DNA from 3 places in the Arthrobacter sp. GmRoot5-12 genome. Region 1 is predicted to be linked to each of the others. Evidence: riboswitches for the same ligand, from Rfam matches in the RefSeq annotation. Region 1 holds a riboswitch; each other region holds the start of a gene.
The links. Region 1 has a riboswitch for cyclic di-AMP ahead of AC6JAM_RS05285 (aggregation-promoting factor C-terminal-like domain-containing protein). Riboswitches for the same ligand answer to the same signal wherever they lie in the genome.
Positions count from the first base shown of each region.

Region 1 (4,817 bases):
TCCGCCCACTCCGGTTCCATTCCGACGTCGGGCCCGGCGGGTTCGTCCGCGGGTGGCTTCGGCAACCGTGCCGCTGGATTCGGCGGCGCACGGGCTGACGGCAGGGAGGCCGCCACTGACGCTGCCAACGGCGCGGGTGGACTCGATCCCTTCGGCGGCATCGACGGCGCAGCCGGCCCCGGCGGTACCGGGGGCGCCGGCGGCGCCGGGGGCCCGGGCGAAGGATCCGCAGATGCGGCGGTGGCGGCACTCCTGAAGGCCACCACCACGAAGTGGTCCGCGATCGTCTCCGGCGCCAGCCAGGCAGCCAGCCTGGAACTCGCCACGAACACCAACGTCATTGCCCTGGGCGGTTGGAACGGCGGGGACCCCTACCCCACGCTCGCCCAGTTCCAGGACATGGTGGCCAAGGGCGAGATCGGCTACTTCATCCAAGGCGGTGGCATGGGAGGCGGCGGCATGGGTGGCCGCGGCAATTCAGAGGTGGCCGCCTGGGTCCAGGCCAACTTCCAGGCCCAGACCGTAGGCAACTCCACCGTGTACCAACTCACCAAGTAGGACTCAATGGCCAGCCACTACCCAGTGTCCGTCCACACTGCGTCGGTCCACACCGGACACCCTGCCGGTGCTCCTGCCGCCGCGCATCATCCTGTCCCGGCCCGCTTCCGGCCGGACCCGCGGGCGCTCCGGCGGCGGCTGGAACTGGCAGCGGTGCTGGCCGGGACCGCCGTGCTGTACTTGTGGAACCTTGGAGCATCCGGCTGGGCCAACGCGTTCTATTCCGCCGCGGCCCAGGCCGGATCGCAGGACTGGGCGGCCTGGTTTTTCGGCTCCTCCGACGCCGCCAACGCCATCACGGTGGACAAGCCGCCGGCGTCGTTGTGGGTCATGGGGTTGTCCGTCCGGATCTTCGGCCTCAGTTCCTGGAGCATCCTGGTCCCCCAGGCGCTGATGGGCGTCGGCACCGCCTGGCTGCTCTACCTGGCCGTACGGCGGGCCGCGGCGCCTGCCACGGCCGATCCACGGCTGGCGCACCGCGCAGGACTGATCGCCGCAGCCGTCCTGGCCCTCACCCCCGTTGCCACGCTGATGTTCCGCTTCAACAACCCGGACGCCCTGCTGGTGCTGCTCATGACGGCAGCCGCCTACGCGGTCCTCCGTGCAGTCCAGGAGGACCGGTTGCGCTGGCTCCTGCTGGCCGGAGTGTTCCTGGGCTTCGGCTTCCTGGCCAAGCAGCTGCAGGTCCTGCTGGTGGTTCCGGGATTCGCCATCGCCTACGCGCTGGCAGGCCCGCACAGGCTCCCGCGGCGCCTGCTCCGGCTGGCCGCGGCGGGAGCGGCCATGGTGGCCTCCGCCGGGTGGTGGCTCCTGGCGGTGGAGCTGACGCCGGCCGGCCTGCGTCCCTACATCGGCGGATCGCAAAACAACTCCATCCTGGAGCTCACGCTGGGTTACAACGGGCTGGGCCGGCTGACGGGCGACGAGACCGGCAGTGTGGGCGGCGGCAACGGCTGGGGAGATCCCGGGCTGCTCCGGATGTTCAACAGCGAGTTCGGCGGCCAGATCGCGTGGCTGCTGCCGTCCGCCCTGATCCTTGCGGCGGGCCTGCTGTGGTTGGGCCGGCGGGCACCGCGGACGGATGCGGTCCGCACCGCCGTCATCATCTGGGGCTTGTGGGTGCTGGTGACGGGCCTGGTCTTCAGCTTCATGGCGGGCATCATCCACCCTTACTACGCCGTGGCGCTGGCGCCGGGGATCGCCGGGCTTGCGGGGCTGGGCACGGTCCTCCTGTGGCAGCACCGGCAGCAGCCACCCGCCGCACTCCTGCTGGCCGCAGCGGTGGCCGCGGCCGCCCTGATGGCCTTCCAGCTGCTTGGCACCACGTCCGCCTACGGCGCGGGGCTGCGTTGGCTGGTCCTTTCCGGAGGCTTGGCGGCCGCAGCGGGCGTGGCGTTCGGCAGGTTCCTGCGCTGGCGTGCCGTGCAGCGGACGACGGCGGCGCTCGCCATTGCGGCGTCGCTCACCGGGCCGCTGGCGTACTCCCTTTCCACGGCGTCGACAACGCACAGCGGGGCGATAGTCAGTGCCGGGCCGTCGTCGGGCTTCGGCCCTGGCGGGACGGGCCCTGGCCGGACCGGCCTTGGCGGGACCGGGACAGGCAGCACCAGGCAGCCAACAACCCAGGGAAGCACGGCCCGCCAGCAGGGCGCGTCCGGAGGAACACTTCCCGGCGGAACCGCTGCTGCCGGTGGTCGCGGAGGCGGGGCCTTGGGAGGCCTCTTGGGCGCCCCAACGCCGTCCGCGGAACTCGTGGCAGCACTCAGGAATGGCGCCTCAGGCTACACCTGGGCAGCGGCAGTGGTGGGTTCGAACAACGCTGCCGGTTACCAGTTGGCAACGGAACTGCCGGTCATGGCGGTGGGTGGGTTCAACGGCACAGATCCCGCCCCTACCTTGGCGGAGTTCCAGGATCTGGTGTCCCAGGGAAAGATCCACTACTTCATCACAGGCGGAACCATCCGGGCCAGTACCGGTTCGGACGCTGCCGCCCAGATCGCCCAGTGGGTGGCGAACAACTTCACGGCGCAGAGCATTGGCGGCACCACCGTCTACCTGTTGGCTGGGTAACGGGAACTGTAACGGTCGGCGCGCTGCGCTCATGAAATGGGGCGGCCATACCCCAATGGGACCGAGGTTACGAACGGGGAATCCGGCAAATCAACGCGCTGAGGATCGTGACTTCCGTTACCTAAATGTGACTTTCGCGTGCACTTCCTGTAGCGTCGATTGGGTGCGGCCCCCGTTCGGGCCGCATATCCCGGGTCGACGCCAAGCTCTGCCGCTTCCCCGGATTCCGATTGAGCTACGGCAGAGGCGGGGGACCCACCGTCCCGGGCATTGAATGCCCTTGGGGTTAAGCCAGTACGTGATCTTTCCGTACGGCCGGATGCCCTCATCCGAACCCGACAGCTAACTCCGCAGGTGTGAGAGGCGATCAATCATGTCCAAAAACACGGCAGAAGCACGCCTGCTGCAGGCCAAGGCTAAACACAGGGCCGCGCAGCAGGCCAAGAAGACCACCCTGGGCCAGCGCGCCGCCGTCCTTGCAGCATCGTGCGCGGTGCTGGTGGGGGTAGGCGCGGCAGGACAGGCCACCAGCAGCATGACTCCGGTGTCATCCACCGCGTCCAACCCTTCCACGTCGGCGTCCGACGCTCAAATGAGCATCGAGAAGAGCGAGATCCGCTCCAACCCGGCAGCAAGCCCCGCGCCCGCTGCCATCAGCGTGGCACCGCAGGCAGCGGAACCGGCCCCCGCAGCGGCACCGGCAGCACCCGCAGCGCCTGCCCCGGCCCCGGCGCCTGAGCCCGCCCCCGCACCTGAGCCGGCTCGCGCCGTCGCGGTTAACGATCCTGCAGGCGCCCAAGCGTACGCCGCCAGCCAGCTGGGGGCGTTTGGCTGGGGACCGGACCAGATGCAGTGCCTGCAGACGCTGTGGACCAAGGAGTCCGACTGGACCACCACGGCCACCAATTCCAGCAGCGGGGCATACGGCATCGTCCAGTCCCTGCCCGCTGAGAAGATGGCAAGCGCCGGCGCGGACTACCTCACCAACTACCGCACGCAGATCAACTGGGGCCTGGACTACATCAAGAAGAGCTACCAGTCGCCCTGTGGTGCCCTGAACTTCCACCTGGCCCACAACTGGTACTAGGCACTCCTCCCCCCGGCGGCAGCGATGCCGGGGGAACTGCACCAAAGCGGCGGGCCGCATCATCATGATGCGGCCCGCCGCTTTGGTTAACCAGCGCCCGGTCCGGCGCCCTGTCCGGTGTTCCCGCCAGCGCCCTGCCCGGCGTTCCGCCACGGGATGTACTGGACAGCCCACTTGTTTCCGTCCGGATCGGCGAAGTACACGAAGTGGCCCCAGTCCTGGACGTCCACATCGCTGACATCCACGCCGTTGCTCTTGAGCTGGTCATGCGCCGCATTGATGTCGTCGACTACCATCTGCAGGTTGGAGCCCGTGCCGGGCGGGGCGTCGACGAGTCCTTCGCCGATGCAGATGGAGCAGGCCGAGCCCGGCGGCGTCAACTGCACAAAGCGGATGGAGTCCGACGGCCGCTCGTCGTAGTCGGCGTTAAAGCCCACTTTGTTGACGTAGAAGTCCTTGGCACGGTCAACGTCGGATACGGGGACAAAGACAAGCTCGAGTTTCCAGTCCATCCGCACAGGCTAGCGGCGGGACACCCGTTGGGAAAGAGCCCGTTCAAACAGGGCAGCAGCGCTACCCGGCGATGCCGTAGAGGCGGTCGCCGGCGTCGCCCAGCCCGGGGACAATGTAGGACTTCTCGTTGAGCTTCTCGTCGATGGAGGCCAGGACGATGTGCACGTTGGCCCCTGACAGTTCCTCCTCCAGCCGCGCCAGGCCCTCGGGGGCGGCCAGCAGGCAGATGCAGGTGACATCGGAAGCGCCGCGCTTGAACAGGAACTTGATGGCTTCGCGCAGGGTTCCGCCCGTGGCCAGCATGGGGTCCAGGACGAAAACCTGGCGGCCGGTGAGGTCCTCCGGCAGGCGCTCCGCGTAGGTGATGATGTCCAGCGTCTCCTCGTCCCGGGCCATGCCCAGGAAACCCACTTCAGCGGTGGGAACCAGCTTGGTCATGCCTTCCAGCATTCCCAGGCCGGCGCGCAGGATGGGAACCACCAGCGGGGTGGGCTTGGTGAAGGCGGTGCCGACGGTGGTGCTGACGGGCGTCTCGATGGTGACGGGCTCGGTGCGGACCTCCCGAGTGGCTTCGTAGGCCAGCAGGGTC
Region 1 covers NZ_AP046056.1:1,189,064-1,193,880, forward strand. Annotated here, with positions in the region: gene AC6JAM_RS05275 (ArnT family glycosyltransferase) at 1-558, shown strand, start outside; gene AC6JAM_RS05280 (ArnT family glycosyltransferase) at 565-2,628, shown strand; cyclic di-AMP (ydaO/yuaA leader) riboswitch at 2,836-2,996, shown strand; gene AC6JAM_RS05285 (aggregation-promoting factor C-terminal-like domain-containing protein) at 3,002-3,715, shown strand; gene AC6JAM_RS05290 (VOC family protein) at 3,802-4,227, opposite strand; gene upp (uracil phosphoribosyltransferase) at 4,289-4,817, opposite strand, start outside.

Region 2 (4,817 bases), 2.7 Mb from region 1:
GCGTCCCGCACCTCGCGGAGCAGGCACGGGCGCAGGCTCCCGGAACCACGGTCATTGCCGCTGAGGACCTGCAGCACATTGCCGTTCCCCGCCGCCGGCAACCAGCACGGGAAGCAGCGGGCGGAACTACGGCGATAGGGTTAAGCCATGACGGCAGCAGCTGAATCCACGGTCACTTTTGACGGCCGTTTCGCCCGGGAACTGTCGGAACTCGCCGTTCCCTGGCAGGCCGAGGAAGCCCCCAGCCCCGAGCTCCTGGTCCTGAACGACAGGCTCGCACGCGACCTGGGCCTGGACCCAGGGTACCTTCGCAGTCCCGAAGGGGTGCGGCTCCTGGTGGGCAACCACGTTCCGGCGGGCGCCACCCCGGTGGCGCAGGCCTACGCGGGCCACCAGTTCGGCGGCTACTCTCCGCTGCTTGGCGACGGACGCGCCCTGCTGCTTGGTGAGGTCACGGACAAAGGCGGCCGCCTCCTGGACCTCCATCTCAAAGGCTCGGGGCGCACGCCGTTTGCCCGCGCCGGGGACGGACGTGCCGTCGTCGGGCCCATGCTCCGTGAGTACGTGGTAAGTGAAGCCATGCATGCCCTGCACATTCCCACCACCCGCTCGCTCGCCGTCGTGGCAACTGGCCGGCAGGTCAGGCGTGACGGCATGCTGCCCGGTGCGGTCCTGGCGCGGGTTGCCGGCAGCCACCTGCGCGTCGGCAGCTTCCAGTACGCGCGGGCCACGGAAAACTTCGAGCTGCTGAAGCGGCTGGCGGATTTCGCCATCGGCAGGCACTACCCGCACGCTGCCGGCGCCCCAAACCCCTACCTGGAGTTGTTCGCCTCGGTGGTCTCCGCCCAGGCGGACCTGGTGGCCCGGTGGATGCTGGTGGGGTTCGTGCACGGGGTCATGAATACGGACAATATGACCATCTCAGGGGAAACCATCGACTACGGCCCGTGCGCGTTCATGGATGTGTTCAATCCCGCCGCTGTCTACAGTTCCATCGACGTCAGCGGACGCTACGCCTACGCCAACCAGCCGGTGCTGGCCGAATGGAACCTTGCACGGCTGGCGGAGGCAATGCTGCCGCTGATCGACGGGGACCAGGAAAAGGCGGTTGCCCCCGCGGTGGAGGTACTTGGCGGATTCCGCGGACAGTACAGCCAGGCGTGGTCCGGCGGCATGAAGGCCAAGCTGGGCCTGTCGGGGGATGCGGACAGCGACGCCGCCTCCGCCCTGGTGGACGGTGCCATTGCCATCCTGAAGGACGGGCCGGTGGACTACACCTTGTTCTTCCGGAACCTGGGCAAGGCCGCGCGGGGGGACCTCCGTCCCGTGCGCGGCATGGTCCTGGACCTTGAAGCGTTCGACGCCTGGGCGGAGCGGTGGCAGGCCCTGGGGCCCGACGCGGAACTGATGGACAGCGTGAACCCTGCCTATATTCCGCGGAACCACCTCGTGGAAGAGGCGCTGTCCGCCGCCACTGACGGAAACCTGGCTCCCCTGCAGCAGTTGCTCGAGGCCGTCGGCAGCCCCTTCGCCGAGCGGCCGGGCCTGGAACGCTACGCCGAAGGTGCCCCTGAGGATTTCGGCACCTACATGACCTTCTGCGGGACGTGACTGTTCAGCGGTACGGTGCGGAAATGACAGGAGGGCGGCAGCCGGGAATACCCGGCTGCCGCCCTCCTGTCTAAGAACAGCTTTGCTGTTTAGTACCAGCCTGCTGCTGCCAAAGCGTTGCGAAGGCTAGGCTACGCGGACTGCGGAGTAGCCGCCGAGCCAGCTGATGGAGTGGACCTCGGTGCTGTAGCCGTTGACGCCGCCGCTCACAACCTGGCCGTTGCCGGCGTACACGCCCACGTGGCCGGAGGTGATGATCAGGTCGCCGGGGGCGGGAGCGCCGACAACGGTTCCGTACTGGAAGAACTGCGTGGGGGCCAGGTCGCCGACGGACTTGCCGACGGAGCGCAGGGCCTTCTCAACCATTGCGGTGCAGTCCTGGTTCACGCCGACCTGGCTGTAAGCGGATGCCAGGATGGCAGCGCCGGTCCCGGTGCCGGTGGACGCCGCCGGGGCGGCTGAGGCGTAGGACATGTTCATGCCGGTGTTTGCCGGTGCGGTTGCGGCTGCCGTCTGGACGGGAGCTGCTGCCGGCGCCGGGGCTGCGGTGTGGCCAGCGCCGGGGATCTGGATCTGGTCACCGGGGTAGATGATGGAGGACAGTCCCAGTCCGTTGGCGGCAAGGACGTCGTTGAGGCTGACGCCATGGGCGGCCGCGATGGCCCCGATGGTGTCGCCGGACACCACCGTGTGGACGGTTCCTGCTGCTGCGGCGGGTGCTGCTGCCGGGGCAGGTGCGGAGTATGCCTGGACGCTGGTGTTCTCAGTGGTGTCCGGGCCGGTGACACCTGCATGGGCCGGGGCTCCGACGCCAAAGGCAATACCGGACGCTGCAGCAACGGCAAGCGCCGGACGGCCCAGCGAACGGGCCTGGGACTTGGCGGTTACGGCGAGGCCCTCGAGCACAATGGAGCGGGCCGGAGTCGCGCGGTGACGGGCAGTGGTGGAAATTTTTGACACAGTTGATCGCCTCTCCCATGCCTGCGGGGTGAGCTGTCGGGTTCGGGCTGGAGATACCCGGCCGGTAGCTGGCTCCGCGGGCGGAGGCGCTAACGACTTAACCCCAAGGCCACATGTGGCCGTAGAAACTTGGTTCCCCCGTCCCTGCCAAACGGAAAGCGGTTGAATCCCATGATCAGCGGCAGGGCTCGGCATGCTGACGGGAATGTCCCGTCTGAGAGGGACACCAAACGACCATAACCCGCGCTGCCCCCGATTGTCACATTTGGATAACATACGAGGCTCCCCTCTCAATTGCGCAAACGTCTTGATGTACTTCGCATTTCGGGCGGTGACCTCGACCGATGCAGGCAGGGTCTTTATCGCTGCAAACGGTAACAATGTGGCCACGGACGCGCCCTCGGGGGCCGCGCCGGACGGTAAGCTTCGGGACTATGCCCCTGTTCGTGACCAGCCGAGGGATCCCGCTCCTCGGTGGCGTGCTGGCCATCGCCCTGGCCGCCGCCACCGTGCTGCCGGCCGCAGCGGAGGAGCCGCCGCCCGGCGGATATCCCTCCTGGTCGGATGTGCAGCAGGCGCAGTCGTCCGAAGCGGCAAAAGCTGCAGAAATTGCCACCATCGACGGGCTCTTGACCGGCCTGCAGGCGCAGTCGGAGGCAGCCGGGGACGCAGCCGTACGGTCGGCCGCCGAATACGCTGCCGCGGATGCAGAGCTCCAGTCCGCCACATCACGCCTGGAAACCCTGTCCGCACGGGCCGCCCGCGCAAACGACGAAGTGGCCCGGTACCGGAAGGACCTCGGCGCCCTGGCCGTGCAGTCGTACAAGACAGGCGGGACCAACGCCGGGTTCTTCGTGGCGCTGGACGCCCTGGGGACCAACAGCGTCCAGGGCCTCAACCTCGTCAAGCTCGTGGGGGACAAGACGGCCGCGTTGGTGGTCAAGGCGGCGGCGGCCGGAAAGGTATCCGCTGCCCTGGTGGAACAGGAAAAGGTTGCCAGGAGCGAACGGGAGCGCCTGTCCGGGGAGGCAAAGGCAAAAGCCGGGGCAGCCAGTTCCGCCAGGGACGCACTGGCACGGCAGGTGGCCGAGGAGCAGCGGCACGGCGGCGAGCTAACGGCCCAGCTTGCCGCCCTGAAAGGGACGACGGCGGCGCTTGAGGGGGAGTACCGCCAAGGCCAGGCTGCGCTGGCTGCCTACGAGGCGGCCCAGGCGGCCAAGCGCGCCGCAGCGGAGGAGCAGGCCCGCCGCCAGGCCGAAGCGGCCGCCAGGGCCGCCGCGGCGGCCGCCCAGCAGCCCAGGCCGCCCGCACCAGCCGCCCCAGCCGCCGTGGGCGGCAATCCTGTCCCGGTGAATCCAGCCCCTGCCAATCCTGTCCCGGCCAACCCTCCGCCGGCCAACCCTGTCCCTTCCGTTCCGGAGGCGCCGCCAGCCGAGCCGGCCCTGCCCAGCCCGCCCGCCGTCGTCGTGCCTTCCATTCCCGGTGGAGCGGTCAACGATCCGGCAGGGGCGAAAAGCTACGCGTCCGGACGCCTTGCCGCTTTCGGCTGGGGCCAGGACCAGTTCCTGTGCCTGGCCCAGTTGTGGACCAAGGAATCCAACTGGCTGACCACCGCCACCAACGCGTGGTCCGGGGCCTACGGAATTGCCCAGGCACTGCCGCCCGGCAAGTATGCCAGCGCCGGGAGCGACTGGCTGACCAGCTACCGGACGCAGATCGAATGGGGCCTGGGCTACATCCGTGACCGCTACGGGTCGCCCTGCGGGGCATGGAACCATTCCGTATCCCTGAACTGGTACTGACTGACGCGCTAGGCTTTCCCCATGCCAGATTTCGAACGGTTCCGTGCACTGCTCGAAGAGGAGCGGACGCGGCGGATGGCCTTGCTGCCGGCGCTGCGGGCGGACATCGACGCTGCGAATTCGGCCCGTCAGGACTCCAACGTCGACGACGAACACGATCCGGAGGGGGCCACGATCGCCTTCGAGCTGTCACAGGCATCGGCGCTGCTGAAACAAAGCTCGACGGGGCTGGACCAGATTGAAGCTGCCCTGGCCCGGCTGGCCGCGGGGACCTATGGCATCTGTGCGGTGTGCGGGGAACCCATCGCCGAGGGCAGGCTGGAAGCCCGGCCCTGGACCCCGTTCTGCATCCACCACGCCTCCGCGGGGCGCGCGCGGTGACCGGCACAGCGGACGTGGTGTCCGCTGCGGCGGAATTTGTTGACCGTACCCTCCAGAATGAGG
Region 2 covers NZ_AP046056.1:3,916,885-3,921,701, forward strand. Annotated here, with positions in the region: gene AC6JAM_RS18210 (ribonuclease Z) at 1-164, shown strand, start outside; gene AC6JAM_RS18215 (protein adenylyltransferase SelO) at 148-1,611, shown strand; gene AC6JAM_RS18220 (C40 family peptidase) at 1,738-2,571, opposite strand; cyclic di-AMP (ydaO/yuaA leader) riboswitch at 2,575-2,745, opposite strand; gene AC6JAM_RS18225 (coiled-coil domain-containing protein) at 3,006-4,373, shown strand; gene AC6JAM_RS18230 (TraR/DksA family transcriptional regulator) at 4,395-4,754, shown strand; gene AC6JAM_RS18235 (DNA alkylation repair protein) at 4,751-4,817, shown strand, end outside.
Region 2: linked by a shared signal. The riboswitch ahead of AC6JAM_RS18220 (C40 family peptidase) and the one ahead of AC6JAM_RS05285 (aggregation-promoting factor C-terminal-like domain-containing protein) in region 1 are both predicted to bind cyclic di-AMP.

Region 3 (4,817 bases), 150 kb from region 1:
GTGCAGTCCTGCATAACGCCGAGCTGGGCGTAGGCGGCCGAGAGGATTGCAGCGCCCTTGCCGCTGGCGGAAGCCTGGGCAGCGGGAGCGGCCGGAGCAGCAGCGGTGGCAACCTTGGCGGTGACCTTGGGAGCCGCAACGGGCTCGGCGGCAGGAGCAGCTTCCTGCACCTCGACCTGGGGCTCAGGCTCGGCGACGGGAGCCGGCGTGGTGGTGACAGCGGGCTTCTCGTAGCTGATGGCGATGGTGGAAGCCGCGGAAATCGGGGCGTCGATTGCGGATTCAACTTCCAGTGCGGACGCCGGAGCGGAATCACGCTTGACGTTGGCGTCGGCAGCGTTGGCCGCGATGCCGCTGGTCAGGACCAGGCCGGAAGCGGCAGCGATAACCGCAGCCTGGCGGCCCATGCCGCCTGCGTTGTCGCTGACGGCCTTTGCAATAACAGCGATCGAGTTGGTTTTGGTGACCTCGGCGCGATGCCGTGCGGTGGCACGAGTCGTCATCAGTTCTCTCTTTCGTTTTTCCCTCAAACCGCTTGTAGGCAGGCGAAGGTTGTTGGACGCGCCGGCATCTTGGGGGTACGTCGGCGCGTCCCGAACGGGGATGTGGTTTCTAGCGAAAAAGCCTTGGGCAAAGAAATAGCCCTTGGAGCGTTAAGCCCAAGAACTAGTTGCCGTAGTGGTAGTACGAGGAGGTGCCAGTGGCTGCAGGCGAGTGGAGCAGCGTGCCCTGGGAGGGGTTGAGTGCGCTGATCATCATGCCGTTGCCGACGTAGATGCCGACGTGCGCGCCACCGTTCTGGACAACCAGGTCACCCGGCTGCGGGGTGGAGGTGGGAGTCATGATGCTCCACGCATTGGTGCGGGGGATGCTGATTCCGGCCTGGGCGTAAACCCACTGCACGAACCCGGAGCAGTCCCAGCCGGTGACCGGGCTGGTGCCGCCCCACACGTAGGAGTGGCCGATGCCGGTGTAGGCGATGGCAGCGATGCCCGAGGTTGCCGCAGCGGATACGGTCTCCGCCGTCTTGGCGGCCGGAGACGCCTCCTGGCCTGCAGTGGTGGCGCGGTTCGCCGAGGCCGTGGACTGGGTACGCACCGCTTCCACCTTCGGAGCAGCGGTGGTCTTGACGACCGGACGCTCGAAGGACACCGTGGCCGTGGGTGCGGCCGTGACAGCGAGGGCTGCCTGGGACGAGCCGGACTCGGTGGAGGCAGAGACACCGGCCGTGGTGTCAGCTGCCGTGGCGGGCAGGCCCATGCTCAGGATGAGGCCGGAAGCCGCTGCCACAACGGCAGCCTGGCGGCCTACGGTCCCGGCATTTGCACTGACGGCCTTGGACATGGCGTCCAGGGGGTTGGTGCGAACCGTTTGCGCACGGTGGCGCGCAGAATGATGGCGTGAAGACACGAAGGTAGCCTCTCCCAATGCCTGCGAGGTGAGCTGTCGGATTCGGATGGGAGTCACCCGGCCACGCTGCTTCCTGGGAAGCTTGTGACTTAACCCCAAGGCCTTCTGAACATGAAGGCCAAAATTGGTTCCCCCGCCCCTGCCAGACGATGAAATGCGAACGGACCTTGAGCGGTGGCAGAGTTAGGCAATCCACTCAAGAGCGTCAACTTCGGAAAAGTTGACGCGAGTTAGACGGTACAGCAGTTTTGCTTCAATGTCACATTCAGGTCACGGCGCGTCGCGGACATGTGAGAGCGGGCAACCATTTGGCTACAGCCAGCCCATGGGATCGACAACTTCGCCATTGACCTGCACCTCGAAGTGGAGGTGGCAGCCAGTGGATGCGCCCGTGGTACCGCTCAGTGCCACCACGTCCCCGCGGGAGACGGTCTGGCCCACCTTGACGTTGAAGGACGAGAGATGGTTGTAGGTGGTCTCCAGCCCGTTGCCGTGGTCAATGACCACGCGGTTTCCGCCACCGAACTGGTGCCAGCCGGCAAAGGTCACGGTACCTGTCGCGGCGGCCAGGACCGAGGTCCCGCACTGCGCCACGAAGTCCTGGCCCCGGTGGAAGTCTCCGGAGCCTCCGGTGATCGGACTGACCCGGTAGCCGAAGGGGGAAGCGGTGGTGAGGGAGGCGAGGGGTGCAGCCAGGGTGCCGGCCGAAGCGGCACGCGTGACGGAGCCGGCGGACTGGGCGCTCAGGAGTTGCTTCAGCTTCCCGTCCGGGTCGGCCTGGGTCACCACGGCCGACCGGCTGAAGTCGATCTGTGCTCCGACATCGGCCGAGATCTGGGGCTGGGGGCTGACGGCGGACGCGGCCATGGGGGCACTGCCGGCGGCATCCGTGGCCATGACGGGACTCGTGGCGGGCACCGTGACCGTCAGCACCAGGCCTGTGGCGGCAAGGGCAATGCCGGCTTTTTGGCCAATACCGCTGGCGGCGGCAAACTCCGTCATCTGCCGGAAGGGACCCCGGCGGCGGCGCGCGTCACGATGCAGGTCGCGGGGGCGCTCCGCTGCGACAACTTCGGCAACCCGGGGTGCCGAAGGGGGGCCGGCCGCGCGGCGGCGGCCCCGGGAGGTCTGCATGGTCAAGAAGGGTTCCTCTCTGGAAGAAGCCTGCGGAGTTAGCTGTCGGATTCGGGTCAGAGAGATCAAAGACCCGGTCCGCCTTAGGCAAGCTTCTGCACAGGGGGTATTCCCGGAAGAATCCTTCACTGGAGAGGCTTGCTGCTGACGGACTTCACCCCAAGGCAGTCCCCCGCTGCCGCTTGTGGTTCCCCCGCCTCTGCCAGTAACGACTCGTGCACCTGGCCCGCTGGCAGAGCTCGGCTCCGGATCAGGTAACGCTTATGTATCAACGCTTGGTTCCACTATAGGGGCTTAAGACCCTAGGTAACAATTCCGTTACCTTTGCGTGGTTGCCCCTCTGTGGGGTATGGGCGCCCCGATCAGGGCTGGCTGATGGCCACAAAGACGTGGGCGGCAACCTCGGGCGGCAGCTCCAATGCGCCTTCGATTCCAGGGACCCGCACGGAGATGTATTCGCCCACGCGTTCCAGCGCCACGGCGGCACCCGGCCGGATACCGCCCTCGTCCAGCTGCGCCAGCAGTTCCGGTTCCACCTGGATCGGCTCCGCCAGGCGGCTGATGGTCACTCCGGAGGCGGGCCCGTAATTCTTCATCGCTTCCACCAGGCTGATGGCGCCGTCGGCAAAGCCGGGCCCCGCCTGGCCGCCCAGCGCCGCAAGGCCAGGGATGGGGTTGCCGTACGGCGACTCGGTGGGGTGGTCCAGCATCTCGTAGATGCGGCGCTCAACGCGCTCGCTCATGACATGTTCCCAGCGGCAGGCTTCGTCGTGGACGTAGGCCCAGTCCAGGCCAATGACGTCTGCCAGCAGGCGTTCGGCCAGCCGGTGCTTCCGCATGACCTCCGTGGCGCGCTTGCGGCCCGTGTCCGTGAGTTCCAGGTGCCGGTCGCCGGATACGACCACCAGCCCGTCCCGCTCCATGCGGCCGATGGTCTGGGAAACGGTGGGACCGGAGTGGCGCAGACGCTCGGCGATACGGGCCCGAAGGGCAACGATGTTTTCTTCCTCAAGCTCCAGAATGGTCCTGAGGTACATCTCCGTAGTGTCGATCAGATCCGTCATCCAGCTCAGCTCCTCGAGCGCAGTACCTTGCGTTGTCCCACCGTATCGCCTCTTCGCGCAAAGTAGTCCGGGGGAAAGCTTAGCCTATTTTGACTTTGTCCGAATAGCCGCGCCCCGAGGGGCTGCGCGGGGACGGCACGTCTCACTGTCCGGACTATGACGGGCCTGGCTCCCGCCCCCGGCGGCGGTTCAGGCAGAATGGGAATGGCCCGCAGCGCAGCCACCGGCGCTGCCGGCCACCGACCGCCCGCCCTTCCGGACCAAACTTTTGTCCCCGCCGAATTGGAGCACCTGTGAGCGACACCAGCATCACGATCCCCGCCGACCTCCTGCCCCAGGACGGGCGGTTCGGAGCCGGCCCGTCAAAGGTCCGGCAGGAGCAGATCGACGCGCTGGCAGCAGCTTCCAAGACGATCCTTGGCACATCGCACCGGCAGGCCCCGGTCAAGAACCTGGTCGGAGCGGTCCGTGAAGGGCTGAGCCAGTTCTTCCGCGCCCCGGAAGGCTACGAGGTGGTCCTCGGCGTCGGCGGCTCCACGGCTTTCTGGGACATCGCGAGCTTCGGCCTCGTGGAGAAGAAGGCCCAGCACCTGTCCTTCGGTGAGTTCGGGTCCAAGTTCGCCGCCGCCACCAACAAGGCGCCCTTCCTGGAAGCCTCCTCCATCATCAAGTCCGAGCCCGGCACCCGGCCCGCAGCCAAGGCCGAGGCCGGCGTGGACGTCTACGCCTGGCCGCAGAACGAGACCTCCACCGGCGTCGCCGCCCCCGTCAAGCGGGTAGCCGGAGCCGACGAGGGATCACTGGTCCTCGTGGACGCCACATCGGCGGCCGGCGGACTGGACGTGGACGTTGCCGAGAGCGATGTCTACTACTTCGCCCCGCAGAAGAACTTTGCCTCCGACGGCGGCCTCTGGCTTGGCCTGTTCTCCCCCGCAGCGCTGGAACGCGCCGCGCGCATCAAGGCCAGCGGCCGCTGGATCCCGGATTTCCTGGACCTGCAGACCGCGATCGATAACTCCCGCCTGAACCAGACCTACAACACCCCGTCGCTGTCCACGCTGGTGACGCTGAATGCCCAGGTCCAGTGGCTGAACTCCAACGGCGGCCTGGACTTCGCGGCTGCACGGACGGCCGATTCAGCCGGCCGCATCTACAGCTGGGCGGAAGCGTCCGGCTTCGCCACCCCGTTCGTGGCCAAGCCCGAGGAAC
Region 3 covers NZ_AP046056.1:1,036,925-1,041,741, forward strand. Annotated here, with positions in the region: gene AC6JAM_RS04635 (NlpC/P60 family protein) at 1-503, opposite strand, end outside; gene AC6JAM_RS04640 (C40 family peptidase) at 667-1,344, opposite strand; cyclic di-AMP (ydaO/yuaA leader) riboswitch at 1,415-1,594, opposite strand; gene AC6JAM_RS04645 (M23 family metallopeptidase) at 1,723-2,544, opposite strand; cyclic di-AMP (ydaO/yuaA leader) riboswitch at 2,557-2,781, opposite strand; gene AC6JAM_RS04650 (iron-dependent transcriptional repressor DtxR) at 2,907-3,608, opposite strand; gene serC (phosphoserine transaminase) at 3,902-4,817, shown strand, end outside.
Region 3: linked by a shared signal. The riboswitch ahead of AC6JAM_RS04645 (M23 family metallopeptidase) and the one ahead of AC6JAM_RS05285 (aggregation-promoting factor C-terminal-like domain-containing protein) in region 1 are both predicted to bind cyclic di-AMP.